Regions from separate parts of the Streptomyces sp. NPDC002730 genome, predicted to be linked through region 2. Evidence: riboswitches for the same ligand, from Rfam matches in the RefSeq annotation. Region 2 holds a riboswitch; each other region holds the start of a gene.
What was found. Region 2 has a riboswitch for cyclic di-AMP ahead of ACFYXH_RS38070 (M23 family metallopeptidase). Riboswitches for the same ligand answer to the same signal wherever they lie in the genome.
Positions count from the first base shown of each region.

Region 1: another riboswitch for cyclic di-AMP. It lies ahead of ACFYXH_RS16170 (M23 family metallopeptidase); the one in region 2 lies ahead of ACFYXH_RS38070 (M23 family metallopeptidase).
Region 3: another riboswitch for cyclic di-AMP. It lies ahead of ACFYXH_RS33480 (peptidoglycan DD-metalloendopeptidase family protein); the one in region 2 lies ahead of ACFYXH_RS38070 (M23 family metallopeptidase).

Region 1 is NZ_JBIAQG010000005.1:519,920-530,119, reverse strand. Features, by position in the region: gene ACFYXH_RS16170 (M23 family metallopeptidase) at 1-910, opposite strand, end outside; cyclic di-AMP (ydaO/yuaA leader) riboswitch at 922-1,077, opposite strand; gene ACFYXH_RS16165 (PP2C family protein-serine/threonine phosphatase) at 1,293-2,510, opposite strand; tRNA gene ACFYXH_RS16160 (tRNA-Met) at 2,655-2,728, opposite strand; gene ACFYXH_RS16155 (hypothetical protein) at 2,916-4,166, opposite strand; gene ACFYXH_RS16150 (RNA polymerase sigma factor) at 4,497-5,735, opposite strand; gene ACFYXH_RS16145 (YciI family protein) at 5,732-6,145, opposite strand; gene ACFYXH_RS16140 (hypothetical protein) at 6,459-7,799, shown strand; gene ACFYXH_RS16135 (LuxR C-terminal-related transcriptional regulator) at 8,104-9,828, shown strand; gene ACFYXH_RS16130 (hypothetical protein) at 9,965-10,162, shown strand; gene ACFYXH_RS16125 (DUF2252 domain-containing protein) at 10,193-10,200, shown strand, end outside.
Region 2 is NZ_JBIAQG010000020.1:71,600-81,799, reverse strand. Features, by position in the region: gene ACFYXH_RS38085 (GNAT family N-acetyltransferase) at 1-519, opposite strand, end outside; gene ACFYXH_RS38080 (HPr family phosphocarrier protein) at 681-962, shown strand; gene ACFYXH_RS38075 (GntR family transcriptional regulator) at 1,153-1,830, opposite strand; gene ACFYXH_RS38070 (M23 family metallopeptidase) at 2,043-2,801, opposite strand; cyclic di-AMP (ydaO/yuaA leader) riboswitch at 2,814-2,976, opposite strand; gene ACFYXH_RS38065 (M16 family metallopeptidase) at 3,191-4,558, opposite strand; gene ACFYXH_RS38060 (M16 family metallopeptidase) at 4,576-5,937, opposite strand; gene ACFYXH_RS38055 (DNA topoisomerase (ATP-hydrolyzing) subunit A) at 6,130-8,580, shown strand; gene ACFYXH_RS38050 (CobW family GTP-binding protein) at 8,577-9,671, opposite strand; gene ACFYXH_RS38045 (DUF6082 family protein) at 9,921-10,200, shown strand, end outside.
Region 3 is NZ_JBIAQG010000015.1:119,340-129,539, reverse strand. Features, by position in the region: gene ACFYXH_RS33525 (MBL fold metallo-hydrolase) at 1-904, opposite strand, end outside; gene ACFYXH_RS33520 (PPOX class F420-dependent oxidoreductase) at 1,080-1,544, opposite strand; gene ACFYXH_RS33515 (carboxymuconolactone decarboxylase family protein) at 1,671-2,240, shown strand; gene ACFYXH_RS33510 (Glu/Leu/Phe/Val dehydrogenase dimerization domain-containing protein) at 2,413-3,591, shown strand; gene ACFYXH_RS33505 (TetR/AcrR family transcriptional regulator) at 3,709-4,329, shown strand; gene ACFYXH_RS33500 (carbohydrate kinase family protein) at 4,444-5,325, shown strand; gene ACFYXH_RS33495 (hypothetical protein) at 5,352-5,690, opposite strand; gene ACFYXH_RS33490 (hypothetical protein) at 5,738-5,893, opposite strand; gene ACFYXH_RS33485 (SGNH/GDSL hydrolase family protein) at 5,911-6,702, opposite strand; gene ACFYXH_RS33480 (peptidoglycan DD-metalloendopeptidase family protein) at 6,873-7,886, opposite strand; cyclic di-AMP (ydaO/yuaA leader) riboswitch at 7,891-8,045, opposite strand; gene ACFYXH_RS33475 (alpha-galactosidase) at 8,445-10,200, opposite strand, start outside.

The sequences.
Region 1 (10,200 bases), on a different contig from region 2:
ACATCGACGACTGGTGGCAGTACCAGACCTCCGTACCGTCCTCGAGCTCCAGGACCGTGCGGTAGCCGTACGAGCCTGACCAGCCCGCCGACTTGACGGTGCCGCCGTGCACCGCCTTGACCGGCGTGCCCGTCGGGGCGGCGAAGTCCAGGCCGGTGTGGTAGCCCGAGGACCACATGGAGCCGGCCTCGCCGAAGGTGGAGGTGATCGTGTACGCGGAGGTGGGCAGCGCGAAGTTCGCGGCCAGCTTGGCGAGCCGCTCCGCCTCCGCCTTGGCCTCCGCGGCCGCCTCGGCCTTCTGCTTCGCGGCCTCGGCCTTCGCCTCCGCCGCCGTCTGCTGCTGCTTCGCCTCCGCCGCGGCCTTCTCGGCGGCGAGCTTCTCCGCGGCCGACTTGGCCTCGGCGTCCGCCTCGGCCCGCTGCTGATCGGCCTGCTGAAGGATGCGGGCGCGCAGGGCCTCACCGGCGCCGGCGGCGCCCGTCTCCGCGTCCGCCTCGGTGCCGTCGTCCGCGGCGAGGGTCATCGCCGTGAGCGGCGAGGCGTTCGCGTTCCCCGACTGCGCGTCGGCGCCGTCGGACATGAAGGCGCCCACACCCGGCAGTGACGCGGCGTCGGGCAGCTTGTCCTTGATCGAGTCCGGAAGGTCCGGCAGCGATATGGAGACCGGCGGCTTGTCCTGCGCGCTGGCCATGCCGCCCGCGCCGACCGCTGCGATCACACCGACGCCGAGCACCGTGGAGCTGCGGGCGAGTCCGCCGCGCTGCTTCATGACACGGTGCCGACCGCGCACCGGACGAACGGAGTCCTCGGTGGGGTTCCATTCCTCCCATGCCCGCTCCGCTACGTCGTCGCCGAAGAAGTCGGATTGAAAGGGGGTTTCGGGTGCGGGGGCAGGGCTGTTGGACGCCACGGAGGCGTACTCCTTTCCTTCCTTCTCGCCTACCGGGTTAGCTGACGGGTTCGGAGCAGGAAGGTCTCCTACGAGCGCTTCGACCGCGAACAAAGCGGCAAAAGGTGCCCGATTCACCCCAATTGGTGGTTCCCCGGTTCCCTTGCGGGATTCGGCGCGTGCGCACGGTGCCGTCTCTTGCGACGGCTGGGACAACCGCGCTGCGTTATCGAACGTTAATAGACGCCAGGGCCGGATTCCAAGCTGTTCCGACTAATCATTAAAGACATTGGCCTGGACTTACCGGGACACAAGCGGCCGGAGTCGGGCGACTTGATCGATGCCCGGACCGCACCGCACTTCTGACGGTGCTTCACATGTTATGCGGAGGGGTGTCCTTCGACTACACACGGTACTGGCCCGTGTCTTCCTGCTCCCCTTTGATCACGCCTACGGTCCTGCGGCGCTCCGGCTGCCCGTCGAGCGGGCGGCTGACCGCCAGCAGCGCCATGTCGTCGTTGGGACCGCCACCCGTATGCAGGCGTACATCGTCGACGATCGCGTCCAGCAGATCCTCGGGGCCGGCGAAGAGCCGGCCGCCGAGCCGCTCGACGGGGTTGTAGAAGGCACCGTCCGCGTCGCGCGCCTCGGTCACCCCGTCGGTGTAGAGGAGCAGCGTGGCCCCGGCCGGGAGCGGATACTCGTCCGCCAGGTCCGGCAAGATCCCCAGATCACCCATTCCCAGCGGCAGCGCGTGCTCGGTCGGCTCCAGCTTGTCCAGATCGCCGCCGGCGTGCAGCACCAGCGGCTCCGGATGGCCACGGTTCACCACCCGCACCACGCCCGCGCCATGCGGAATCTCGGCGAGTACGGCGGTGGTGAACCCCTCGAACACGTCCAGGCTCCCCCGCCTCGTCCCCTCGCGCGTGAGCGCCCGCTCCAGGCGCCCGGCGACGCCCTCGATCGATCTCTCCTGCTCGGCGGCCTCCCGGAACGCCCCGATGACCACGGCCACGGCCTCGACCGCCCCCATCCCCTTGCCCCGGACGTCGCCCACGACCAGCCGCACACCGTGCGGAGTGTCCTGCACGGCGAAGAGGTCGCCGCCGATGAACGCGTCCGCCTGCGCCGCCTCGTACCGCGCGGCGATCTGCAGCCCGCCGATCCGGTCGGCGGGGGTGGGCAGCACGGCGCGCTGCGCGGTCTCGGCGATGTCGCGGGCGGAGGCCAGGCGCCTGCCGCTGAGCCGGACCACCCGGTTGATGAAGAGTGCCAGGCCGGCGACGGTGACCACGGTGAACAGCTCGGTGTTCGCCGGGGTCAGGGTCAGGGTCCCGTTGTAGACGTGCAGACCCAGCACACTGACGACGGCGGCGATGCCGGTCAGCAAGGTGGCGGGAAAGGAGAAGAACGGCGCGGCGATCAGCGGAGCGGCGGCGAAGAGCGGAGATGCGGTGTACTCGGACGGGGTGAGGAGATCGAAGATCACGCCGGCAATGATCATCAGCGAGGGCAGCGCGAGGACAAGACGGTGAGCGCTGGCGCCGCCGTCCTGCTCTCGCTGCCCCACCAGTGATCTCCTGACCAGTCCAGCCACGGCTGCGGAAAGTACCGCGCTCATCCCAGGTTGGCCGTAGCCGCGCCGGGCTGCGACTCTCCGTCGGCCAACCGGGCGACGCCGACGGTTGGGGCCGAGTACGGACGGTTGGGGCCGGGTACGACAGTGGCCCGGCACTCTGATCGAGTGCCGGGCCACTGGCTGCAGTAGCGGGGACAGGATTTGAACCTGCGACCTCTGGGTTATGAGCCCAGCGAGCTACCGAGCTGCTCCACCCCGCGTCGGTGAACACAACCTTACGCCATCCGGAGCAAGATCAAATCCATTTTATGAGGCGGTCTGCTCCGAAGCCTCTCCGAAGGCTCTCCGTATGGCTGTGGCCCACGCTGCGCAGCACCCTCGCCGCCGGCCGTCCCGCGACGGACGAGGAACTGCTGAGGGTGCTGCGCAGCGGCAATGCGCGCTGTTTCAGCGGCGGCGCAGGCGGAGTGCGGTGAGCGCGCCGCCGGCCGCGATCAGCACCGCGGCCGTGATCGCCGCGTACCAGGTGGAGCTGGACGATCCGGTGCTGGCAAGGGCGCCGGTGGTGGTGACGGAGTCGTTCGCGACGGCCGCCGCCGAGGTCGTGGCGGACGCGGACGGGGTGCCGGACGGCGTCGCGGACGCGGTCGGGGAGGGCGAGGCGGACGCGGTCGAGGACGGGTTCGCGGTCGGCTTGCCGCTCGGGGCGGTGCCGCGCTCGGGGGCGACCGTGATTCTGCCCTGGGCCCCCAGGAACGGATGGATGTTGCCCTCGGTGAGCGAGGTCGTCGCCTGCAGCGTGAGCTTGACCGGCTTCTGGATGCCCTTGAAGTCGATGACGCTCACGCGAAGGCGGGCGCGGTGCATGACGTAGCTCTTGCGGATGTCCGCCAGCTGCCACTTCTCCTCGCCCGCGAACTTCTTGACCCTGGTGTACCTGCCGTCCTCGCCGAGCTCATCGATCACCAGCTCAGGGATCTTCCCCGTGGAGCCGGGCTCCTCGACGACCTCCAGGGTGGTCCTCAGGTCGGAGTCGAAGGTCACCCCGCCCTTGAGCTGGTGGACGATGTCGACGTTGCCCGTCGTGCCGGGCTTGATGGGAGCGTTCTCGTCGGTCTCGAGCGTCATGGAGGCGGGCCCGGTGCTGATCTTCGGGCTGGCCTCGAAGACCAGGGTGTCGTCGTTCTGGCGCTGGGTGTTCTCGGCCAGGTCGTCGGCCAGGAGCTTCAGATTGCCGTTGTTGGAGGGGTAGTTCTTGCCGAGGCCGACGGAGACCTTCCAGCTCAGCTCACCCTTGGCAGGCACCGAGAACGCGGCGTTCCTGCCCTTCTCGGCCGGGTAGAACATGCCCTGCGCGCCCGCGTCCTGCTGCCCGACGAACTCGTCCGTGGCCGGGGCGTTCACCGGCTGCACGTCGAAGACGATGTGCGAGGCCGCGATGGGGCTCGCGCCGTCCGTGTCGCCGATCATCCACGGCTGGAAGTCCACCGCCTTGTCCGCGGAGTTCTTCACGGTGAACGTGAAGGTCTCGCTCGCCCCGCCGCGGGTCAGCGGCCCGGACGGCGCCGGGGTGCCCAGCTCGATGGTGAGGGGCTTGCTCGAGGCCACCGGGGCGGCGTGGGCGCTGAACGGGACAAGGGTGGTGCCGACGGCGGCGGCGACGGTGAGCGCGGCGGCGGAGGCGAAGCGAGCGGACATGGTGGACTCCCCCCAAGGAATCGACTAGGGGCCGGACTGCCGATGGATGGGCGACAGTCGGCCGTACGTAGGAGCAGCACGGCACAGCGCCGCTACAGACGGTGAAGCGAGATGAGCGAGACAAGAGAAACGAGCGGCGAGCTCGCAGAGCGCGCTGGATGAGAGATCGCCTTCCGTCCGGCCCTGTGCGGTCCCGGCTTGCGGCGATGTGCTTATCCTCACCGCTCAAGATCGGCCGGGCAATCCCCGTACTGTCACCGCTTCGCAACAGCGTCCGGAAGGCGAAAATCCGCCTCTGACCTGGGAGTTGCCTCCAGTCGTCGGGTCCGGCTACGCAGGGGGCAGCAGCCGCGCGGCCCGCATCTGCAGGTAGCGCGTCTCCGGGACGCTGAGCGTGCGCTGTGCCGCCAACCGGTAGGCGGCCCGGGCGCCTTCGGCATCCCCGGCCTTCTCCAGCAGGTGTGCCCGTACGGCGTCGAGCCGGTGGTGCCCCGCCAACCGGTCCTCCAGCTCGGCGACTTCGGCGAGCCCGGCCTCGGGGCCGTGCACCATGGCGACGGCCACGGCACGGCCGAGCTCGGCCATCGGCTCGGGGGCGCGGCGTACGAGGATGTCGTACAGAGCGAGGATCTGCGGCCAGTCGGTGTCCTCGGCACGAGCCGCCTCGTCGTGCAGCGCCGCGATCGCCGCCTGCAGCTGGTAGGCCCCGGCCGGCCCCTCGGACAGGGCCTCCTCCACCAGCGCGCTGCCCTCGGCGATCGCCTTCCCGTCCCAACGGCCGCGATCCTGCTCGTCGAGCGGAACCAGTTCGCCGTGCGGTCCGGTGCGGGCCGCGCTGCGCGCGTCGGTGAGCAGCATCAGCGCGAGCAGCCCGGTCACCGCCCCCTCCTGCGGCAGGAGCCGGCGTACGGCCCGGGTCAGCCGGATCGCTTCGGCGGCGAGATCGGCGCGGTGCAGATCGCTGCCGGAAGTCGCCGTATATCCCTCGTTGAAGATCAGGTAGAGCACCTGCAGCACGGCCGCGAGCCGCTGATCGCGGTCCTCGGGCCCCGGCTGCCGGAACGGCACTCCCTTGACCTTCTGCTTGGCCCGACTGATGCGCTGCGCCATGGTCGCCTCCGGCACAAGATGCGCACGGGCGATCTCGGCCGTGGTCAGACCCCCGACGGCACGCAGGGTGAGCGCGACCTGCGCGGCCGGGGTGAGTTCGGGGTGACAGCACAGGAAGAGCAGGGTGAGGGTGTCGTCCTCGGACGGTGCGCGGCTCTCTCCGGGCGCGGGCGCCGTGAAGGCGTCTCGAGGCGTCAGCGCCGCGACCGTCTCCTCACGTCTGCGCCGGGCCTCGTCACTGCGCAGCGCTTCCGTGAGCCGACGGGACGCGACCTTGATGAGCCAACCGCGCGGATTGTCGGGCCGGCCCGCATCGGGCCACTGCTGCGCGGCCGCGAGCAGCGCCTCCTGCACGGAGTCCTCGGCCAGATCGAAGTGCCCGTACCGGCGCACCAGCGCACCGAGGACCTGCGGCGCGTGCAGGCGCAGCAGGTCCTCGATGCCGGTCGTACGTCTCACACACAGCCTCCGCCGTCCTGGATGGGCCGGATGACCACCGGATAGGGGGGAGCCCCCTCGGGCGCCGGGCACGTCGCGACGCGCGCGGCGATCTCGGTGACCCGCTCCAGGCTCTCGCAGTCGAGAACCCAGTACCCGGCGAGCAGTTCCTTGGTCTCTCCGTACGGACCGTCCGTGATCACGGGCTTCCCGTCCTTGCCGGCACTGACGAGGCGGGTCTGCGCGGGCTCGGCCAGGCCGTTCCCGTCGACGAGCTCACCGGACTCGGAGAGGTCGTTGTTGACCTCGCCCATGAAGGCGAACATCGCCTGCAGATCCTTCTCGCTCCAGGCCGGGCTGTGTGCGGACGCCTGGCCGCGCATGGCCTCGTAGTCGGCCTGCGAGCCCTGGACCATCACCAGATACTTCATGGTTTCGCTCCCTCGGATGCGTTGCCGCCCCTTGCGGGCAACTTTCACAGGGGACGTCGCAGCCGATGACGGATTCTCGACACCTCGCGGAGAAATTTTCCGGAACTACTCGTCAGGACCACTCGCCCGGGACGTCGTGCGGGGTGTCCGGGCGGCCCGGCCTGAGGGAGTCGTCCCGCAGGACCGGCCTGTGGAGTCATCCCGCGTTTTCGTCCATTCGGCCCGGCCGGACGTGCCCTCTCCGTCGCCATGAGCGGAAATGGATCAGGAGGCAGCAGCCCTCGGCGGCTACCGAACTGACGCAGGAGCACGGATGACAAACTCGTCGGAACCGCAGCAGGAACCGTCACCGGAACCTGCGCCGGAGGGCTCGGCGGCGGGCGGTCGGCCGCAGGGTTCGCCGGCGGGCGGTTCGGCGGCGACGCGGATCGCGAGGAAGGTGTCATCGGCAGTCCTCATCGTCCTCACGTGCATTCTCGTCCCGCTGTCCGTGGTGACGGTCTGGGTGCACGACATCGTGCTCGACACCGACCGGTACGTCGCCACGGTCGCTCCCCTGGCGAGCAATCCGGCGATCCAGGACGCCGCGGTGAATCGCGCCGTCCAGGCGGTGGACGTCCGCTTCGACGCCAAGGAATTCACTACCAATGTGGCTGACTGGCTTCAGTCGCAGGGACTGCCGCCCCTCGCCGCGGAAGCAGTCAAGGGCTTCGCTCCGCAGGTGGCTTCCGCCGTCAACGACGCGGTCGAGAAGGTTGCCCGCCGCTTCGTCGAGAGCGACCGGTTCAAGAAGGTGTGGACCACAGCCAACCGGATCGGCCACAACGCCGTCGACCACGCGCTCACCGGCAAGGGGCGCGGAGCGGTCGGCATCGAAGAAGGAACCGTCACCCTCAATGTCGGCACTGCCGTGGAGACCGTCAAGAAGGACCTCGTCGACGCGGGGCTGAAACCGGCCTCGAAGATTCCCACCGTCAACAAGCAACTGGTCCTCTTCAAGTCCGACGAGCTCGCCAAGTACCAGAACGCCGCGCATGCGCTCGATGTGATCGGCAACTGGATGCCGATCATCACCGTGCTCCTCGGTGCGGCCGGTGTACTGCTCGCCCATCACCGCAGGCGCGCCCTGGCCAAGACCGCCCTCGGCGCCGCCCTGGCCTGCCTGATCGTTGTCATCGCCCTGGTCGTCGGCCGTAGCTACTACCTCAGCCACCTGCCGCCCCAGGTGCTGTCCCACGCCGCCGCCGGAGCGGTCTACGACACGCTTCTGCACTTCCTGCGCGTCACGCTCCGCACCGTGATCGTGCTTGGCGTGATCATCGCTGTCGGCGCGTACCTGATCGGACCCGGCCGACTGCCCCGCGCGGCGCGGGACAGGGCCGACCGCACCGCCGACTCCGTGGCGGGCTGGGGCTATTCGCACGGAGTGCACACCGGCGGGGTGGGCACCTGGACGGAGAGCCACCGCCGCTGGATCAACGTCGGCCTGCTTCTCGTACTGGCCCTGATCTTCGCCCTGTGGAACCACCCCACGGCGCTGACCGTACTGCTCCTGGTCCTGATCCTCCTCGCGGCGCTCGCCGTGACCTCTCTGCTGGCCGCGACGGGCCGCCGGACACAAGCGCCGAAGGACACCGGCACCCGCGGCGGGTGATGCGAGGCGAGGCGGAGCATCGCCTTCCACGGGTGAGCGCCGGACCACCGGAAGCGGCTTTTTCACCCGTTTCGGGTGATGCCCACTCACCCGCCTCAGCCTGAAGCACCAGTGCGCGAAACCCACCGTCGGCCGACCGCCCGACGCGCTGCCGCTCATCCGCACCCGGCCGCCTGCCTGGCGATCATGAACATGCGCGGTGAAGATTGACGTGTCGGTCCACGTGCCGTCGGCACGTTACATACGGTTCGCACGATACGTACGGTTGGCAGGACAAGGCAGCCGACAGCCAGATGGTGGTCGCATGCCCCGGAGCACAACCTCCGCAGCGCTGGACGGCGGAGCCCCCCGTACCGCCCGGACACCGTCAGTCCACACGTCCGGAATCGGCACCACGGCGTCGCAGCTGCAACTGGCTCCGACCGGTGACCCACTGCTGGCCGCGAAGTTCTCCGTACCGTCCGTTCCAGGGACGTTCGTACGCCGCAAGCGCCTGCTGGACCGCCTCACGGACGGAACAGCGGGACCGCTGACCCTGATCACGGGCCCGGCCGGCGCCGGCAAGACCATGCTCGCCGCCTCGTGGGCGGTCGGTGCGACGGCACCGCACCCGGCGGTCGTGTGGCTCACCCTCGAGGACGACGACAGCGCGCCCGGCGTGTTCTGGACATACGTCCTCGAAGCCTTCCGTCACCACCACGTGACCCTGCCCGACACTGTCGGCTCCCCCACGCGCGCCGACAACGTCGACCGTTCCCTGCTGGTCCGGCTGGCTTCCGCGCTGGCCCGGCTGGATCAGCCGGTGGTTCTCGTACTCGACGGCCTCGACCAGGTCCCCGGCCGCGAGGTGGCTTCGGGCCTGGATTTCATCCTGAGTCACGCGGGACCGCAGCTGCGCCTGGTGCTGATCAGCCGGGTCGACCCGCTGCTCCCTCTGCACCGCTACCGCGCCGAGGACAGCATCTGCGAGATCCGCGGGGCCGACCTGGCGTTCACCCGGCACGAGACCGCGACGCTGCTGCGGCGGCACGGTCTGGTTTCGTCGGCGGAGACCGTCGACGCCCTCACCCGGCGCAGCGAGGGCTGGGCCGCCGGACTGCGGCTGTGCGCCCTGGCCATGCAGCGGAGCGACGATCCGACCGGCTTCGCCCGGTCGTTCGCCCTTTCGCAGAGTGCCGTCGCCGACTATCTGCTTGCCGAGGTCGTCGAGGCCCAGCCCGCCGCCACCCAGGACCTGCTGGTGCGTACGAGCATCCTGAACCGGGTGCACCCGCAGCTGGCGAACCTGCTGACCGGACGCGAGGACGCCGAGGCGATCCTGGCCGGGCTCACCCGCGCCAACACCTTCGTCGAACCGATCGGCGACACGCCCTGGTGCCGCTTCCATCCGCTGTTCACCGAGGTTCTCCACGCACATCTGCGCAGCCACCAGCCCGGCCTCGAACCGCAGCTGCATCGCCTCGCGGCCCGCTGGTTCGCCGACGCCGGCCTGGTCTCCGAAGCCATGGAACACGCGGCCGCGGCACAGGACTGGGAGTGCGCCGCCGCCCTGATCGTCGATCACCTGGCCCTCGGCGGCGGGCTCACCGGCCCGGACAACCACCGGCTGGAGCGGCTCTTCGCCGGCATGCCCGCCGACCTCCCGGGAGCAGCCCCCTGGCTGCGCCACCTGCTCGAGCAGCGGCCCGAACTCACCAGTGGCCACCCTTGGCGCAGTGAGCGCACGGCATCCGCCGACGGCACGCCGACCCTGAACGGCACGGCGACGCTGAACGGCACGCCTGCCCTGAACGGCACGCCGGCCCTGAACGGCGAGCCGGCGCAGGCGATTGTCGTCGAGTCGCTCAGCGACCGCGAATGCGACGTACTGCGGCTTGCCGCGGAGATGATGTCGACCGAGGAGATCGCCGCGGAGCTGTATGTGTCCGTCAATACGGTGAAGACACATCTGAGGAGCACCTACCGCAAGCTTTCCGTTTCCCGGCGCAGCGATGCGGTCCGCCGTGCGAGGGAGCTCCACCTGCTCTGACGGCGGCGTGGGCTCAGCGTGCCTGCTCAGCTTGCGGGCTCACCTCAACCGGGTGATGCCGCACCGGCCGCACCTCGGACACCATGCAAGGAGACGATTCCTCAGGAGCATCCAGGATCATTGGGAAGTGCGGGCCATGCGTTACGAGTTCCGCGTCACCGGCCTCCTGTCCACGCCGGTTGCAGAGGCCTTCCCCGAGTTGGCGGAAGTGCCCGCCCCACAGCAGACACTCCTCTTCGGCCCTGTCACCGACGAGGCGCATCTGTACGGGCTCCTCATGCGCTTCCAGGACTTGGGCCTGCACGTGGTCGAGATGCGTCGGCTGCCGGACTGACCCGGTCCGAAGAGGCAAGGAGGCCTCGCGATGAAAGC
Region 2 (10,200 bases):
CTCGAAGCTGCGCTTCTGGGTGTAGCCGGCATCCCGGAACACCTTGATCATTTTGTTGTTGGCGGGCAGCACCTCGGCGGCGAAGCGCCGGATGCCGCGTTCGCGGGCCACCGCGGCGATGTGCTCGAGGAGAGCGGAGGCCACGCCGCGACCCTGGTGGGCGTCCTGGACGAGGAAGGCGACCTCGGCCTCGTCGGCGGGGGCGCTCGCGGGCCGGCCCTCCGCGTTGATCCGGTCGTAGCGGACGGTGGCGATGAACTCGCCGCCCACCGTGACCGCGAGACCCACCCGGTCCACATAGTCGTGATGGGTGAAGCGGTGGACGTCCTTGTCGGAGAGCCGGGGATAGGGCGCGAAGAAGCGGTAGTACTTCGACTCGTCGGAGACCTGCTCGTAGAAGCTGACCAGACGGTCGGCGTCCTCGGTGGTGATGGGCCTGATGCGCGCGGTGCCGCCGTCGCGCAGCACCACGTCTGCTTCCCAGTGGTCGGGGTAGGCGTGATCCGACGAGGTCTGCATGGGGAAAGCGTACGGCTCACCCACGGGTCGCGGAGGAGGTTGCCGCGGGGCAGTCTGAGAAGGCCGATCAGCGGCCGATCCCGGGTCCGGGGCCGGTGCGAGCACGCAGAAACACATGAGAGACTGGTCTAGACAACCACTGAGACTTGAAGGGCAACACCATGGCTGAGCGCCGCGTCAATGTCGGCTGGGCCGAGGGCCTTCACGCCCGCCCCGCTTCCATCTTCGTCCGTGCCGCCACGGCCGCCGGCGTCCCCGTGACGATCGCCAAGGCGGACGGCACCCCGGTCAACGCCGCCTCCATGCTCGCGGTGCTCGGCCTGGGCGCGCAGGGCGGCGAGGAGATCGTGCTCGCTTCCGAGGCGGAGGACTCCGACGCCGCGCTGGACCGTCTCGCCCGGCTCGTCGCCGAGGGGCTCGAAGAGCTTCCCGAGACCGTCTGAGCCGATCAGGCCCATTACCCACGGCAAAGCCGCGGTGTCCCGAATTCTCGGACATCGCGGCTTCGTCTTTTCTGGACGCGGCTTTCCTGGACACAGCTTTCATGGACGCGGCTTTCGGCCCCGGCGCTTTGAATGCGGGCAGCAGAAAAGAGGCCCCGCGAATATCTACCCTTTGTATACGGTGCACCTGTTAATGGCGGGCGCTTGCGATGTTTACGGCATGTTGCGAAGTCCTCACCCGCTCGGGGCGGCGCAGCCGGTGCGCGGCGGCAGCCCGTTCGGTGTGCAAGGCCGTCAGCGCCCGCGCCCGTTCCGCGTCGCCTCGCGCCACCGCGTCCACGATCGCGCCGTGCTCGATCCAGGACTCGACGGGCTTGGCGGGCTGCTCGACGGCGTACATCCAGGCGATCTTGTGCCGCAGCTGGGTGAGCAGAGCGATCAACCCCGGACTGCCGGAGGCCTGGGCGAGCGTCTCGTGGAACCAACCACCCAGTGAACGCAGATCCTCACCCTGACCACGGCGGGCCCGCTCCTGCCCCAGTCTGACCAGGCCACGCAGCACCTTGAGATGTGCCTCGGTGCGGCGCTGGGCGGCGCGCGCCGCACTCATGGGCTCCAGCAGCATCCGGATCTCCAGAAGGTCGGCGGCCTCCTGCTCGGTGGGCTCGGCGACACAGGCGCCGGCGTGGCGGCGGGTGGTGACGAAGCCCTCGGACTCCAGCGTGCGCAGGGCCTCGCGCACCGGGACCCGGGAGACGCCGTAGCGGCGTGCCAGCTGCTCCTCGGTGAGCCGGCTGCCGCGCTCGAATACACCGGAGACGATGTCGTCGCGGATCGCCGTGCATACCGAGTGCGCGGGAATGCGCATGACCGAACCTCCGCTTTAATCCGCGCGAAACGCAGCCGATTGACGTCTGTTCGGTGACTCTATTGCAGTGGGCGGGATTTTCCGATGGGAGACCGGAATCCATGGATATCTTTTGGCCAGAACTCCGGCGGGGCGGCAAACACCGAAGGCCCCGGCGGTGAGCCGGGGCCGTCGGGAAGCACGCGGGACCGGGCATCGGCCCCGTCGTCGGATCAGACGTTGACGCCGTGCGCGCGCAGGTACGCGACCGGGTCCATGTCGGAGCCGTACTCGGGGCTGGTGCGAGCCTCGAAGTGGAGGTGCGGACCAGTGGTGTTGCCGGTCGAGCCGGAGTGGCCGATCTGCTGGCCCGGGGTCACCGACTGGCCTACCGAGACGCTGATGGACGAGAGGTGGCCGTACTGCGTGTACGAGCCGTCGTTCATCTTGATCACGATGTTGTTGCCGTATGCGCCGCCCCAGCCGGCCTCGACGACGGTGCCGGAGCCGACCGCGTGCACGGTGCTGCCGGACGCGGCGTGGAAGTCGATGCCGGTGTGGCTGCCGGAGGACCAGATGGAGCCTCCGGTCTTGTAGCCCGTGGACACGTACGAGTGGGATATCGGCGCCACGAAGGAGTTGAGGCGCTTGCGCTCGGCCTCCCGGGCGGCGCGCTCCTTGGCCTGGCGGGCCTCCTTGGCGCGGGCCTCGGCCTTGCGCTTCGCCTCGGCCTTCGCCTCGGCCTCGGCGGCCTCCTGCTTCTGCGCGGCGGCCTGGTCGGCGATCTGGTCGGCGAGGGAGTCGGCGGCCACGATCTGGGTCAGGCCGGTGTCCTCGACGGTGGTCGCGCCGGTCTCGGCGGCAAGTGCCGGGGAAGCGAGGGTTCCGATGACGCCGGTGGTGGCGAGAGCCGCGACGCCGGCGATGTTCGCCCTCTTGCGCGTCATGCGGCTCGGGGCACGGTGCTTCCCGGTGGCACGGGTGAACGCCATGAAGTGGCTGATCCTTTCCTTCCTTCTCGCCTACCGGGTTAGCTGACGGGTTCGGAGCAGGAAGGTCTCCTACGGGCCCCTCCGCAGGTGCGAAGGCGCCCGATTCACCCCAGGGACTGAGTGGGTCCCCGGCTCCCCAGGCTCGCGCCAGACGGGGACTCGGCGATGACTGTCCGATGCCGCGGATGCGGCGGGCTACTGGCGGACAGCCGGACCGACGCTAGGCGGGCCGTCTTTCAATCGCCAAACAGACAGGCCCTTTTGTAGCGCACGCCACAGGGCAGACAGGCAACCTCTCCAACAAAACGGGCATAAGGCGGAACCCCGGCATCACGAGGGACGCCGGGGTTCCGCTTGCCCGTTTTGAGCTGTCTGCCGGATATCCTCAATCAGCCTGTGACAACCGTCACTTCGCCGATGCCGAGCGCCTTGACCGGCTCCTCGATCTGCGAGGCGTCGCCGACGAGCACCGTGACAAGACGGTCCACCGGGAAGGCGCTGACGGCCGCGGCCGTCGCCTCGACGGTGCCGGTCTCGGCCAGGCGTACGTACAACTGCGCCTGGTAGTCGTCCGGGAGGAACTGCTCGACCTGGTCGGCGAGCGTGCCCGCGACGGAGGCGGCCGTCTCGAACTTCAGCGGGGCGACACCCACCAGGTTCTGCACGGCGACATCGCGCTCGGCGTCGGTCAGACCTTCGGCCGCGAGCGTACGCAGCACCTTCCAGAGGTCGTCCAGCGCGGGTCCGGTGTTCGGGGTGTCCACGGAGCCGCTGATGGCGAGCATCGCGGCGCCCGACCCGTCGGGAGCGGAGCGCAGCACCTGGCCGAAGGCCCGTACGCCGTAGGTGTAGCCCTTCTCCTCGCGCAGCACGCGGTCAAGGCGCGAGGTGAGAGTGCCACCCAGGCAGTACGCCCCGAGCACCTGGGCCGGCCAGACGCGGTCGTGGCGATCCGGGCCGATGCGGCCGATCAGCAGCTGCGTCTGGACGGCGCCGGGACGGTCCACGATGATCACACGGCCGGTTTCGTCGGCGGTGATCGGCGGTACGGGACGGGGCTCGGCGCTGTCGCCCTTCCAGGGGCCGAGTGAGTCGGCGAGCACGGCGTCCAGATCGACGTCCGTGAGGTCGCCGACGATCACCGCGGTGGCGGTGGCGGGCCGGACATGCGCCTCGTAGAAGGCCCGTACGGCCGCGGAGTCGATACGGGCGACCGTCTCCTCCGTGCCCTGGCGGGGGCGCGACATACGCAGGGAGGCCGGGAAGAGCTCCTTGGAGAGCTCCTTGGCCGCACGGCGGGCCGGGTTGGCCGTCTCGTGCGGGATCTCGTCCAGCCGGTTGCGTACCAGCCGCTCCACCTCGTTGTCGGCGAAGGCCGGCGCGCGCAGCGCCTCGGCGAGCAGGCCGAGCGCCTTCGGCAGCCGGGAGACCGGGACCTCCAGGGAGACGCGGACTCCCGGGTGGTCGGCGTGCGCGTCGAGGGTGGCGCCGCAGCGCTCCAGCTCGGCGGCGAACTCCTCGGCGGTGTGCTTGTCGGTGCCTTCCGACAAGGCGCGCGCCATGATCGTGGCAACGCCGTCGATGCCCTCCGGCTCGGCGTCCAGCGGGGCGTCGAGGCAGATCTCGACGGCCACCACCTGCTGGCCGGGGCGATGGCAGCGCAGCACGGTGAGGCCGTTGTCCAGCGTGCCGCGCTCGGGGGCCGGGAACGCCCAGGGGCGGGCGGCGCCGGCCTTCGGCTGCGGGTGGAACTCCATGGTCACGGCAGCGTCGCTCACTGGTCCGCCCCTTCGCGCTCGTCGTTCTCGTCGCTGTCGCTGTCGCCGTTGTCCGCGGAGAGGGGCTCGTAGACCAGCACCGCCCTGTTGTCCGGGCGCAGCCGGGCCTTGGCGACCGCCTGCACCTCTGCGGCGGTGACGTCCAGCACCCGCTGCACGGCGGTCAGCGCCAGCTGCGGGTCGCCGAACAGCACGGCGTACCGGCACAGTTCGTCGGCGCGGCCGGCGACCGTGCCGAGCCGGTCCAGCCACTCGCGCTCCAACTGGGCCTGCGCCCGCTCCATCTCCTCGGGCGTGGGACCCTCCGCGGCGAACCGCGCCAGCTCCTCGTCGACCGCGGCCTCGATCTGCGGCACCTCGACACCGCCGGAGGTCTTGACGTCCAGCCAGCCCAGCGAAGGGGCGCCGGCCAGCCGCAGCAGACCGAAGCCGGCCGCGACGGCCGTCTGGTCACGGCGCACCAGGCGGTTGTGCAGCCGCGAGGACTCACCGCCACCGAGGACGGTGAGCGCCAGGTCAGCGGCGTCGCACTCGCGCGTGCCGTCGTGCGGCAGGCGGTAGGCGGCCATCAGCGCCCGGGCCGGGACCTCCTCGACGATCTCCTCGCGCAGCTGCTCGCCGATGATCTCCGGGAGGGAGCCGTCGCGCGGCGGTTGCTTGCCCTCGTGGGACGGGATGGAGCCGAAGTACTTCTCGATCCAGGCGAGCGTATGCTCCGGGTCGATGTCGCCGACGACCGACAGCACGGCGTTGTTCGGCGCGTAGTACGTACGGAAGAACGTGCGCGCGTCCTCGAGGGTCGCGGCGTCCAGATCGGCCATCGAGCCGATCGGCGTGTGGTGGTACGGGTGGCCCTCCGGGTAGGCCAGAGCCGTCAGCCGCTCGAAGGCCGTGCCGTACGGGACATTGTCGTACCGCTGGCGGCGCTCGTTCTTGACGACGTCACGCTGATTCTCCATCGACTCGTCGTCGAGAGCCGCGAGCAGCGAGCCCATGCGGTCGGCTTCCAGCCAGAGGGCGAGCTCCAGCTGGTGCGTGGGCATCGTCTCGAAGTAGTTGGTGCGCTCGAAGCTGGTGGTGCCGTTCAGCGAGCCGCCGGCTCCCTGAACCAGCTCGAAGTGGCCGTTCCCCTTGACCTGGCCCGAGCCCTGGAACATCAGATGCTCGAAAAGGTGAGCAAGGCCGGTACGGGCCTTGACCTCGTGGCGCGAACCTACGTCGTACCAGAGGCAGACCGCGGCGACCGGGGTCAGGTGGTCCTCGGAGAGCACCACACGCAGGCCGTTGGCCAGGCGGTGCTCGGTCGCTGTCAGGCCGCCGGAACCGGCCTGCGCTGTGGCCGTGTGACCCATGGGCATGTACGTCCCTTCGATCGCGATATGGAGAAGTCCTGCCACTGTATGCAAGCGATCTGACACCTGGCGAAGTTCCCGGCCGAGAACGGCCCAACGACGGGTCGAGGTCGGCGTTGTCAGAGGCTCGGTCCACAATGGTCCGCGTCAGAACCTGAGTACTGCCCCGCACAAGAGCGAGAAGGAGCCGCAGCCGCGATGGCCCGCCGCAGCACGAAGACCCCGCCGCCGGACGACTTCGAGGAGAAGATCCTCGACATCGACGTCGTCGACGAAATGCAGGGCTCCTTCCTCGAGTACGCGTACTCGGTGATCTACTCCCGGGCCCTGCCGGACGCCCGCGACGGTATGAAGCCGGTGCACCGCCGCATCGTCTACCAGATGAACGAGATGGGCCTGCGCCCCGACCGCGGCTATGTGAAGTGCGCCCGCGTGGTCGGCGAGGTCATGGGTAAGCTGCACCCGCACGGCGACGCGTCGATCTACGACGCCCTGGTGCGGATGGCGCAGCCGTTCTCGATGCGCCTGCCGCTGGTCGACGGCCACGGCAACTTCGGCTCCCTCGGCAACGACGACCCGCCGGCCGCCATGCGGTACACCGAGTGCCGGATGGCGGATGCCACCAGCCTGATGACGGAGTCGATCGACGAGGACACCGTCGACTTCCAGTCGAACTACGACGGGCAGGAGCGGGAGCCGGTCGCGCTCCCCGCCGCCTACCCGAACCTGCTGGTCAACGGCTCGTCCGGGATCGCCGTCGGCATGGCGACGAACATGCCGCCGCACAATCTGGGCGAGGTCATCGCCGCCGCCCGGCATCTGATCAAGCACCCGGGCGCGGACCTCGAGACGCTGATGCGCTTCGTCCCCGGGCCCGACCTGCCGACCGGCGGCCGGATCGTGGGCCTGAACGGCATCAAGGACGCGTACGAGACCGGCCGCGGCACCTTCAAGATCCGCGCGACGGCCTCCGTGGAGGACGTCACGGCGCGCCGCAAGGGCCTGGTGATCACCGAACTGCCCTTCACGGTCGGCCCGGAGAAGGTGATCGCGAAGATCAAGGACCTGGTCTCGGCGAAGAAGCTCCAGGGCATCGCGGACGTCAAGGACCTCACCGACCGGCAGCACGGTCTGCGGCTGGTCATCGAGGTCAAGAACGGCTTCATCCCCGAGGCCGTGCTGGAGCAGCTCTACAAGCTGACGCCGATGGAGGAGTCCTTCGGCATCAACAATGTGGCGCTGGTGGACGGGCAGCCGCTCACCCTGGGGCTCAAGGAGCTGCTCGAGGTCTATCTCGATCACCGCTTCGAGGTCGTGCGGCGGCGCAGCGAGTTCCGGCGGGCCAAGCGGCGCGACCGGCTGCACCTGGTCGAGGGCCTGCTTGTCGCGCTTCTCGACATCGACGAGGTCATCCGGCTCATCCGGTCGAGTGACAATTCCGCGCAGGCGAAGGAGCGGCTCATCGAGCGCTTCTCGCTCAGCGAAATCCAGACTCAGTACATTCTGGACACTCCGCTCCGCCGGCTGACCAAGTTCGACCGGATCGAGCTGGAGAGCGAGCGCGACCGGCTCAACGGCGAGATCGACGAGCTGACCGGGATCCTCGACTCGGACGCCGAGCTGCGCAAGCTGGTCTCGACCGAACTGGCCGCGGTGGCCAAGAAGTTCGGCACCGAGCGGCGCACGGTGCTGCTGGAGTCGGCGGGTACACCGCTCGCTGCGGTGGCGCTGGAGGTCGCGGACGACCCGTGCCGGGTGCTGCTGTCCTCGACCGGTCTGCTGGCCCGCACCGCCAATGGCGAGCCCCTGGCGCACGAGGGCGGAAAGCGCGCCAAGCACGATGTGATCGTTTCGGCGGTGCCGGCGACACAGCGCGGCGATGTGGGCGCTGTGACCTCAGCCGGGCGGCTGCTGCGGCTCGCGGTGATCGACCTTCCGCAGCTTCCGGACACGGTGTCCTCGCCCAATCTGTCGGGCGGTGCGCCGGACTCGGAGTTCCTGTCGCTGGAGGAGGACGAGACGGTCATCTGCCTCACCACGCTCGACGCGTCCTCGCCGGGCCTCGCGCTCGGCACGCTGCAGGGTGTCGTCAAGCGCGTCGTACCCGACTACCCGGCGAACAAGGACGAGTTGGAGGTCATCACCCTCAAGGAAGGTGACCGGATCGTCGGCGGGACCGAGCTGCGTACGGGCGAGGAGGACCTGGTCTTCATCACCTCCGACGCCCAGTTGCTGCGCTACCAGGCCGCGCAGGTGCGGCCACAGGGCCGTGCGGCCGGCGGCATGGCCGGCATCAAGCTGGCGGACGGCGCCGAGGTGCTCTCGTTCACGGCGGTCGACCCGGCCGGGGACGCGGTGGTCTTCACCATCGCGGGCTCGCACGGCACGCTGGACGACTCGGTGACGACGTGGAAGCTCACCCCCTTCGACCAGTACCCGCGCAAGGGGCGGGCCACGGGCGGCGTGCGCTGCCAGCGCTTCCTCAAGGGCGAGGACGTGCTGGTGCTGGCCTGGGCGGGAGCGGCACCGGCCCGTGCGGCGCAGAAGAACGGCGCACCGGCCGAGCTCCCGGAGCTGGACCCGCGGCGTGACGGCTCGGGTACGCCGGTGACGTCGGCGGTCGCGGTGCTGGCGGGCCCGTTGAGCTAGTCGAGCTGCTGGAGCGCGGTCTCCGCCGGCTCCGCTGTCTCATCCGGTTCGGCCGGTACGTACCGCAGGACGCCCCATATGCTCCGCTCGTCGGGGGCGTCCTGCGGACCGGTCTGCGCGCAGGACTCCAGCTGCTTGCGCAGCGCCCCGACGTCGACGCCCGAGCCGATCAGCACGAGCTGCGTCAGCCGCTCCTCGCCGGGCACCCAGCGTGACGGGTAGAACCGCAGAAACCGGCCGACGGCATGGACGGCGTACCGGTTGTCCGGGTCGGCGGTCCCGAAGTCGACGAATCCCTTGATCCGGTAGAGCCCTTCGGGCCTGGAGTCGAGGAAGTCCATGAGCCGGCGCGGGTGCATGGGCGCGTCCGCCGTGAAGGCGAGGCTCTCGTACGCGGTGTGCAGATGGTCCGTATGGCCGTGGTCGTGGTCGTACTCGTCCGCGTACAGGTCCTCGAAGGACAGCTGGCGTACCTTCTCCTGCCGCTCCGGCCGCTCGGCGGGGTCGAAGAGCATCTGTGGGTCGACCCGCCCGTGCTCCACGGTGATCGCGGGCGTGCCCGCACCGAGCTCGCCGAGCGTCCCGAGCACTCGTCCCAGTGCGTCCGGCTCCACCCGGTCCGCCTTGTTCAGAACGACGAGATCCGCGATCGCGAGATGCCGGTCGATCTCGGGGTGCCGCGCCCGGGTCGCGTCGAACTCGGCCGCGTCGACGACCTCGACCAGTCCCCCGTACACGATGCGCGGATTGTCGCTGGCCAGCAGCATCCGTACGAGCTCCTGCGGCTCTGCAAGCCCACTGGCCTCGATGACGATGACGTCGATACGCGCGGCGGGCCGGGTGAGCTTCTCCAGATAGTCGTCCAGCTCACTCGCGTCGACGGCACAGCACAGACAGCCGTTTCCGAGGGACACGGTGGAGCCGACCTGCCCTGCGACGGTCATGGCGTCGATCTCGATGGAGCCGAAGTCATTGACGACGACACCGATGCGGGTGCCGCCGTTGCGACGGAGCAGGTGGTTGAGGAGGGTGGTCTTGCCGGATCCCAGAAAGCCCGCGAGGACGACGACGGGGATCTGCGGCTTACTCAAGGGGCACCTCGGGGATTCTCGACTGCGGCGGGGGCTCCCCAGGATATGGGCGCGGCGCGAAGTGAACGGTTGTTAGCGGCGCGCAGCGGGCACACATGGGACACGGCCCACGGATATACGCCACCGCGTTCCCTCTGTGCGCCGTTTTCTCCGCCTCCCGGCCGATCAGAGCCGCTCGGCACTCTGGGAGTCGGTACACGCAGTCACCGGCCTCCACATCGGCCGGTCGCCTGTGAATCGGGGGTTGACATGAGCACACAGGGGAACGGCAACCGGGGTGTCATCGCCGGTGTCGCGGTTGTCTTCCTGAGCGCATTGGCGGTCATCGGACTGGTCGCTGCGCTCAGCCTCGCCATCAGCGCCACGATGAAGGAACTCGCGCCCGACACGGACGTCTCTGCCGCCAATGCGGTCTTCTCCGGTCTGGCCTTCGGCGCGGTGATCGTCGCCCTGGTGATTCAGCACCAGCAAATGCACCGCCAGAACAGCAATCTGAGCACCCAGTTGGAGCACATGGAGCAGGCCAACG
Region 3 (10,200 bases), on a different contig from region 2:
CGAGATGGGCGCGCACACCTTCGGCGGGCGTCATATGGATGTCGGGCCAGTATTCGCTGTACGCACCGATCTGGATCATGGTGGCATCGAACGGGCCGTGCTCCGCGCCGATGTCCTTGAAGCCGGGGAAGTAACCGGTGTCCCCGCTGTGGTAGATCCGGTGCTCGGGGCCCGCGACGGCCCATGACGCCCAGAGGGTGTGCTGCTGATTGCGCAAGCCGCGCCCGCAGAAGTGGCGCGCGGGCGTGGCGGTCAGCCGGAGGCCGGCCACCTCGGTCGACTCGTTCCAGTCCAGCTCGCGCAGCCGGTCGGCGGGCACGCCCCAGTGCTCCAGGTGTGCGCCGACACCGAGCGGCACCGCGAAGATCGTGTCCGTGGAGGCCAGGGCACGGATGGTGGGCAGATCGAGGTGGTCGTAGTGGTCGTGGGAGATCACTACGACGTCCACCGGGCCGAGGACGGCGAGCGGTACGGGCACGGGGTGCAGCCGCTTGGGGCCTGCGAAGGGGAAGGGGGAGCAGCGCTCGCCCCAGACCGGGTCGAAGAGCACCCGCCGGCCGTCGATCTCGGCGAGAACGCTCGAATGCCCCATCCAGGTGAGCCGCAGCCCCGAGGCCGGAGGCTTCGCGATATCGGCGAGAGTGGTGGCGTGGATGGGCACGAGTCCGACCGGGGACCGGTGCGCCCGCGCTTCCTTCCGGAAGTAGATCTTCGCGAATTCGATCATGGAGCCGCCGGACGGCCTGGTCCTGGCCCCCACAGGGTTCTGGAAGGAGCCGTCCGCGAAGTTCGGCGAGCGGCGGATCCGCTCCCACCGCTCTCCGGCCGGGTCGGCGCCGAATGCGGCGGGTCGCAGCGAGCGCAGCCGGGAGCTCAGCGGGTGGGGGGAATCAGTGCCGGTCACGGCACCTCCTGATGTCGGTGTCTTTTCATTATGAGCGGGGGGTACGACAGGACGGGAACGGGCCCGCTACGGGGCTCGGCGGCGCCGGTTTCCCGGGAACTCGGCGTCGCCGATCTCCCGGGCCGGTCATCGCCGTTTTCGCGGCCGGGGCCGGAGCGCGGGCGGCATGACCGACTCAGCCGCGCGGCTGGCCATAGGCCCGTTCAATGCGCAGCCGCAGCACAAGGCGCTTGTCGCGGACCATCGAACGCCGGTAGTCGTCCCAGTCCTGGTGTTCACCCACGACGTCCCGGTAGAGGGTGATCAGCTCTTCGACTGTGGCGTCGTGCGGGTCGGCCGCGACCGGGGAGAGCTCCGCAGTGCCCTCGACGACGGTCCATGCCCAGCGGTCGTCGCTGGTGACGTGGTACCCGGCGCGCGGGTCGCGGCGTAGGTTCCTGGTCTTGGCCCGGTCATCGGTGACGGACACCCGGATGGTCCGCTCGTCGGGGTAGTACGCGTGCTTCACATTGGAGAGCTGGGGCCTGCCGTCCCGCTTGAGCGTGACCAGTACCCCTCCGTCGCACTCGGCGACCAGCTTCAGCAGCGCTTCCTGCTGAGCGTCCCTCTGCGGATCCAGCGGTGCGTCGATGTCCGTCATGACCTCAGCAACGCCTCACCCCGGACGGGTGTTCCTGAAGATCTTTCCTTCCCGATGTCACATCCCGGTGCACCCGGTCCGTCGTACGCATGAAAGGACGTCGTCCACACCTTCAGGAGGCCCGTCATGGCCCGTATTTCACTCACCCCGCGCCGCTCGCTCCTGTTCCGCGCAGTGGAGTGGTACTGCAAGCGCACATACGGAAAGGTCCTCGACCCCGCGAGGGCGCTGGCCCACAACCCCCGGGTGCTGTGGACCGACCTGCGTTTCGAGCTGTCGGTGGCCAAGTGGAAGGAGCTCGACCCCGGTCTGAAGGCGTTGGCCGTGATGGCCTCGGCGGCCTCGATCGGGTGCAGCTGGTGCATGGACTTCGGACACTGGGAGAGCCAGGGCCGCGGTATGGACGTCCGCAAGCTGCGCGATGTACCGATGTGGCGCGACAGCGACGTCTACACCCCGCTGGAACGCGATGTCATGGAGTACGCGGAGGCGATGACCGCCAATCCCCCGGAGGTCGGGGACGAGCCGGCGGCCCGGCTGCTCACCGCCCTCGGCGAGGCCGCGTTCGTCGAGCTGACCGCGATGGTGGCGGTGGAGAACCTGCGCTCGCGGATGAACGCCGCACTGGGTCTGACCAGCCAGGGCTTCAAGGACCACTGCGACATTCCGGCACGTCCGGGGACCGCCGCCGGCTGAGCCGCGTGCTGCGGCACCACCGCCCGGCAACATTGTTGACGATCACGTAGACGGGGGAACTCCGAGCTCCAGATATTGACTGGCGATTCAGTTAGTCTGTGATCCGGCCACGGGCGCGGGCGGTTGCTGTCCCCGGCCCCACCGTGATCACCGTTCCCGAGGAGACCACCGGATGACCACTCCCCTGCTGTCGCTCACCTGGACCGACCATGTCACCGGCCGCCAGGGCCATCTGGTGATCGACCGGCTGGTGCGCGGGGTCTCCAGCGGGGGCCTGCGGATGCGCGAGGGCTGCACGCTGGACGAGGTGGCCGGGCTGGCCCGCGGGATGACGATGAAGGAGGCCCTCCACTACAACCCCGAGGGCCGGTACATCCCGCTCGGCGGCGCCAAGGGCGGTATCGACTGCGACCCGCAGGACCCGCGCGCGTACGGGATCCTGGTCCGCTATCTGCGCGCCGTACGCCCGTACATCGAGAACATGTGGACCACCGGCGAGGACCTCGGGCTGACCCAGGACATCGTCGACAGGGCCGCGGCCGAGGCCGGTCTGGTCTCCTCCATCCAGGCCGTCTATCCGCTGCTGGACGACGAGGCGACGGCGCGCCGTCGGCTCGCGGACGCGTTCGCCGTCGAGGTGGACGGCATCGGGCTCGACGAGCTCGTCGGCGGCTGCGGTGTCGCCGAGTCGGTGCTGGTCGCGCTGGACCGGGCGGGCGTGGCGTACGAGGGGACCCGTGTCTCCGTCCAGGGTCTTGGCACGATGGGCGGCGCGACGGCCCGGTTCCTCGCCCGCGCCGGGCTGAAGATCGTCGCCGTCGCCGACGTCAAGGGCACCGTCGCCAATCCGGCCGGGCTCGATGTCGATGCGCTGCTCGCGGCCCGTGACTCGTACGGGACGGTCGACCGTACGGCGCTGCGGCCGGACGATCTGGAGCTGTCGGACGACGCGTGGCTGTCGGTGGACGCGGAGGTACTGGTGCCCGCCGCGGTCTCGTACGCCGTGGACACCGCCAACCAGGCGCAGATCACCGCGCGTTGGATCGTCGAGGCGGCGAACATGCCGGTGCTGCCGGATGCCGAGGAACTGCTCGCGCGGCGCGGCATCACGGTACTGCCGGACGTCGTCGTCAACTCCGGTACGAACGCGTGGTGGTGGTGGACTCTGTTCGGGGACATCGGCGCCGACGCGGACGAGGCGTTCGCGTACACCCGTCACTCGATGCGCGCGCTGATCGGCCAGATGCTGGCGCGCGCGGAGGCGGACGGGACCACGGCGCGGGCCGCCGCGCACGCGATCGTCGCCGACCGGCTGCCGGTTATCGCCGAGCGCTACGGCTGGTACGGATGACGGCTTGGCCCGACATCCTCTCCGCCCCGGGGTCGGTCGCCGTCGTCCGCGGACCGCGCTGAGGGCGGCCGGCTGGACCCGCGTCCTGGCCCAAGATCGCCTGTGTAGGGTGACGACGTGACAAGAGTCCGGTTGAGCGTGGCGGAGCGGCGGGAAGAGCTGCTTCGTGCTGCCGTCGAGCAGATCGAGGAACACGGTGTGGCGGCCGTGCGGATCGCCGATGTCGCGTCGGCCCTCGGTGTGAGCAATGCCCTGGTGCTCTATCACTTCTCGACCAAGGAGAAGCTCGTCGCGGCCGCCTTCACCTACGCCGCCGACGGTGACCTCGCGCATCTGCGCAAACTGCTGGGCCGCCGGACCACCGCACTGCGCCGGTTGCGCGCCGCGGTCCGCTGGTACGCGCCGACCGGGCAGGCCAAGGGCTGGCGGCTGTGGATCGAGGGCTGGGCGGCCGCGCTGCGCGAGCCGGCGCTGCGGGATGTCGCCCGGGATCTGGACCAGCAGTGGAAGGCGGCTCTGACCGAGGTCATCGCGGAAGGTGCGGCGGCGGGCGAGTTCCCGTGCGAGGACCCGGCGGCGACGGCCTGGCGGCTGACGGCGTTTCTGGACGGGCTCGCCGTGCAGATGACCTCGTACGCGGGGTCGCTGTCGCGCGCCGCGATGCTGGAGTGGACGGACGACGCGCTCGCCCGTGAGCTCGGTGTCCACCGTGACGCACTGACGGCCGCCGCACGCTGAACGCCTGAACGGGCGGGCCCGCAGCCCCCATACTGGGCAACTGTGTCTCACCAGTCGCAGCACCAGACGTATCAGCAGCCCGAGCAGCCGACGGATCGCCTCCCACCCGATGTGCTGGTGGTCGGCGGCACCGGGGTGGACACGGTCGTCCGCGTCGACGCCCTGCCGGTCCCGCTCGCGGACTCTGTCGGCGTCGGCCCGATCCGTGAATGGCCGGGCCACACCGGTGGCAATGTCGCACTGGGCTGCCGGGCCCTCGGGCTGAATGCCACCCTCCTCGACTACATCGGCGAAGACGGGCCGGGCCGTCTGGTCCGGGAACAACTCGCCGTGGGCGGCGTGGATTTCGAGCCCCTCATCTCCCCGGCCGGGACGCGGCGCGCGGTCAACCTCGTCGACCCCGCGGGCCGGCGCATGTCCTTCTACGACGCCCGCGATCCCGACGGGCTGCGGATGCCGCGCGACTTCTACCTCCCCCATCTGCGGCGTGCTCGCCACATCCATCTCTCGATCATGAACTTCGCGCGGTTCCTCTACGACGACATCGAAGCGCTGGGCGTGCCGGTCTCCACCGATCTGCACGACTGGGACGGACTGTCGGAGCACCAACGGGAGTTCGCGCTCCGCTCGGACCTGGTCTTCCTCAGCACGGCGGGCGCGGGCGAGCGCATAGCGTCGGTGATGCGGGAGATCCTGCGCGACGGTCGGGCGCGGGCGGTGGTCGCGACGGCGGGTGCCGGCGGCTCGTACCTCCTCAGCCGCGACGGCGGATCCACCCCGCGCCCGGTCCGGGCAGTCGCGCCACCCGCTCCGGTGGTGGACTCCAACGGCGCGGGTGACGCCTATGTCTGCGGCTTTCTGTTCGGGCAGCTGTCGGGCCGCGACCTGGAGGAGAGCGCGAGGCTGGGCGCGGTGGCCGGCGCCCATGCCTGTACGGGCGAGGGCAGTACGGCGCTGATCGGACCGGCCGAACTCCTGTCGTCGGCCGTGGTCTGACGCACCGGTTCGTACGTCGCTGTGCCTCAGCCGTCGTACGGGGCGGGGAAGGCGATCCCTGTCAGCCTCGCCGACGCCTGCCACAACCGGCACGCGACCGCGGGATCCTGAGCCCGCGCGGAGAACGCGGTCCGCTGCGGCGGGCCTCTGAAGGAGCCGAGGCCGGACGGGCCGTAGTACTCGCCGGGCCGCACCTCCGGGTCGGCGGCGGCCCGCAGCACCGGCAGCGCGCCGCCTGCCGCGTACGAACCGAAGGTACGCACCGGGGAGTTGACGATCCGGGTGACCCAGCGGCCGCGGGCCCGCCCGCGGCAGGCGTCATAGCGATGTTCGCTCTGCAGATCGGCGAAGTCGAGGCGGGGCACTGCTCTGCGCCATGCTGGTGACGGTGACGACCCGGCTGCGCAGACGGTCAGCAGCCGTTCCACGGCGGCCGCTCCGGGTCGCGGGTGCCGAGCAGCAGCCGCGCTCCGGCTCCGGCGAGTCCCGTAGCGACCGCGAAGCCGATCCCGCGGTTGGCACCGGTGACCGGGGCCGTACGCCCGGTCAGCCGGGGCAGGTCTGCCATGCCCCAACCATCCGCTGTCACAGAGGCAGCAGATTCGGGCGCTTGGCCTCGACATGGTCGCCGGAGCTCTCACCGCGCAGCCGTCGCCCGATCCACGGCACCAGGTGCTCACGCGCCCAGTTGATGTCGTCGCGGCGCACCTCGAGCGGTCCGCGCGGCGGCAGGGGCGGCCACGCCTGGTCGGGGTCGGCCGGCACCTCGAGTCCGAGCACCTGGGCGGCACGCAGTGCGACCCTGGTGTGGCCCTCGGGCGACAGATGCAGCCGGTCGGCGTCCCAAGCCCGCCTCTCCTGGATGGACTTGAGCGACCACAGGTCGAGTACGGGGCAGTCGTAACGGTCGGCGATGGCCCGTACATGCGCGGTGTACGTGGCGATCTTGCCGCGCAGATGGCGCAGTACCGGCACTCCGCGGGTGTCGAAACCGGTGGTCACCATGACGGTGCCGACCGAATCGGTGAGGTCGGCGACTGCCCGCTCGAAGCGCTCGGCCACGTCGTCGGGGTTGCTGCCGGGCCGAATGATGTCATTGCCGCCGGCGCAGAAAGTCACCAGATCCGGGGCGAGTTCCTTTGCCCGCGGCACCTGTTCCTCGACGATCTGGTCGAGGAGACGGCCGCGTACGGCGAGGTTGGCGTACCGGAAGGTGTGCTCCGGCATTCGGTCGTCGAGCAGGACCGCGAACCGGTCCGCCCAGCCGACGTATGTCCCGTCGGGGCCCGGGTCTCCGACGCCCTCGGTGAAACTGTCACCGATCGCCGCGTACGACCCGAATACGCCACTGTTCTCTGTTCTCGAATCGTCTGCCACGAGAACTCATTTTTCCCTTACGGATGTGACCTACGCGACCGTAAGGAGGGGTTGACGAGGGGTGATATATACCACCGGTCAAGATTCATCCAACCCGGAATACGCCGACTCCCCCCGCGCCGCGGGCGGCGGCACGAGGGGAGGACGGGACACTGCGTACGTCGGACGGATCAGATGGAGACGCCGTGCTGACGCAGGTAGGCCAGCGGGTCGATGTCCGAGCCATAGCCGGGGCCGGTGCGGATCTCGAAGTGCAGGTGCGGGCCAGTGGAGTTGCCGGTGGTACCGGAGAGGCCGATCTGCTGGCCGCCGCTCACGCTCTGGCCTGATGCGACGGAGAGGGCGGAGAGGTGGGCGTACTGCGAGTAGGTGCCGTCGCTGTGCTGGATGACGATCTGGTTGCCGTACGCACCGGCCCAGCCGGCGGAGACGACGGTGCCCGGGCCGACCGCCTTGACGGTCGTGCCGGTGGACGCCGCGAAGTCGAGACCGGTGTGGTAGCCGCTGGACCACATGGCGCCGGCGAGGTGGTACGGGGTGATGACGGTCGCGCCGTCGACGGGGGCGGCGAAGCCGGAGGCGCTGGTCTGGGCGGCGTTGCCGCCTGCCGAGCCACCGGACGAGGACTGCGCGGAGGACTGCACCACCGAGCCCGAGTCCGAGGAACCCGAGTCCGAGGAACCTGAGTCCGAGGAACCCGAGGGCGCCTTCGAGGAGGACGCCTTCGACGAGGACCGGTCCGGGCTCGACGGGTGCTGCGACTTTTCGGGCGCCTTCGCCTTCGACTTCGCGCCGAGGGTGAGCTTGAGGCCCGGGTGGATCAGCGACGGGTTGTCGCCGACGGCCTCGCGGTTGTCCTGGTACAGCTTCTTCCAGCCGCCGGGGACACCGTGCTCGTCGGCGATCTTGGACAGGTAGTCGCCGGGGACGACGGAGTACGTGGTGGGAGAGGCCTTCTTCTGCGCCACGTGGGCCGCGGCGGCGGACCCGGCGGAGAAGGGGGAGGACGGGGCGGCGGTCACGGCCTTTTCCGGCGCCACGGCCGGAGCGGTCTTTCCTGCCGCGTGGGCGCCTGCGGCACCTATCAGCGGCAGGGCGATGGCGGCGCCACCCGTACCGGCGGCGACGAATCCGCGCGTGATCGGGCTGACCTTGGGGCGGCGGTGCTTACCCTTCTTGGGCATGGCGAATTCCTCTCCGGCGCCGGCGAGGTGAGCTGTCGGGTTCGGGCTGGAGATGCCCGGCCGCGCAGTTGCGCGACTTCACCCCAAGCCGTCCGGAAGTCCGGAATCGGCGTATCACCTGGGTCCCCCGCTCCTGCCACACATGGGTGGGTGGAATTCCGGTCGGCGGCAGGATTAGGCGTTCCGTCCGGATTGGTCGTGACCGTAAACGAATGGGCGTACCGGAACAAGCTGTCGCTTTCGCCCGTCAATGATCCCTGTGATATCGGTGCGAAATTCCCGTAACCCTCCGTAAATCAATGATCTTCACCGTCCGCCCCGGAAACGGAATTCACCCCTGCCGCCCCACCACACACCGTCACGAATATGATCCCGCTCACGGCCATGCACCGTCCGCCTTGCGGACGGGGCACGTTATCCCGAATCGACCAATTCGGACAGAACCGTCATTTAATGACGATCGCCCAGTTATGGCATACAGCCCTACTTACCCCTCCAATTCATGCCACGCCCGCAGGAAATCCCTCCGCGGCTCACTGCCCTTGTCCAGGGGGCACATCAGCGGCGTCGCAGCCGGATCGCCGTGGCGTCCATGTCGCCCTTCAGTCCGGTGTGCAGCCCGTGGTGCAGGAGCACGGATCCGCGGTGTACGACGCCCGTGTCCAGGCACTCGTACGCGGCTGCCGGATCGAGCCCGCGCAGCCTGAGCCTGGGCGGCTGTTCGCCGTAGTGCTGTGCCTGGAGCCAGGCGAGAACGACGTTCTCGTCGCCGCGTACGTACTGCACGGCGCTCAGTCCGCCCTCCGGCGCCCGCAGCCGGTACAGCTCGCCGTGCTGAACCACCGGCCTGACCTTCTTGTAGAGCTCCACCCAGCCGTGCGCCTCGGCGAGCTCCTCCGCGTTCCACTCGGTGAGATCGCCACCGACTCCGAGCACTCCTGCCATGGCGCTCACAAAGCGGAAGCGGAGCGTACTGATGCGGCCGTTGAGCTGGACATTGGGACTGTCGGTCACCCAGGCCGCCATGACCCGTGCCGGGTGCAGCTGGGTGAAGCCCTGCTGGATGGCGAGCCGGTCCAGCGGATCGGTGTTGTCGGAGGTCCACACCTGATCGGTCCGGGACAGAATTCCGAGGTCGATCCGGCCACCGCCGCCCGAGCAGGACTCGAAGGCGACCGAGGGATGCGCGGCGCGCAGCCGGTCGAGGAGTGCGTACAGCGCCTGCACATGCTCGACCCACAGCTTCTGCGGATATGTCTCGCCGGGCCAGCCGGCGTCCGTGAAGCAGCGGTTGAAGTCCCATTTCACATAGTCGATGGGCGCGCTGCCGAGCAGTCCGTCCAACTGCTCCCAGAGGTAGGCCTGTACGTCCTCGCGCGCGAGGTTCAGTACGAGCTGGTTGCGGAACTCCGTCCGTGCCCGGCCCGGGTGGTGCTGCACCCAGTCGGGGTGCGCGCGGTAGAGATCGCTGTCGGCGTTGACCATCTCCGGTTCGACCCAGATCCCGAACTGCATGCCCAGCGCGTGCACTTCGTCGGCAAGCGGCTTCAGTCCCTGCGGGAAGCGCTCGGCGTTGGGTGTCCAGTCGCCCAGTCCGGCGCGGTCGCTGGTGCGCTGCCCGAACCACGCATCGTCCACCACGAACAGTTCGACGCCCAGGGCCGCGGCCCGCTGCGCGAGTGCCCGCTGCTGCTCCTCGGAAATGTCGAAGCCGGTGGCCTCCCAGGAGTTGTAGAGCACCGGCCGCTCGGCCTGAGCGTCCGGGATCACATGCGCCAGCTGCCAGGCGTGCCAGGCCCTGCTGGCTCCGCCGAACCCTCCTTCGCTCCACAGTCCGGCGAAGACGGGCGAGGTGTACGACTGGCCCGGTGCGAGCCGCAGCAGCCCGGAGTCGTCGTAGCCGGCTCCGCCGGTGATCTGTACGAGTCCGTCGGGCAGCTGCGCCACGGAGATCCGCCAGGACCCGGACCAGCCGAGCGCGGCGCCGTACACCTCGCCCCGCTCCTCCGTAGCCCCCTCCGCGTCCAGCGCGACCCAGGGCAGATGCTGGTGGCCGGTGTGGCCGCGCCTGCTGCTCAGCACCTTCTCGCCGTACGTCAGCTCCGACCGTACGAGCAGCGACTCTGCCGCCCACCGGCCGTGCAGCTGGCTGAGCCGCCAGCTGTCGCGCTGCGGCAGTGTCCAGGTGGCGGCATCGGCGCGCAGTAGTTCCAGGTCGGGGCCCTCGCCCTCATGGGTGACGGTGACCCAGCGCTCGATGACGTCCGCGTCGTCGCGCATCCGATGGTGCAGGGTGAGCCCGAGGCCGTGTAGA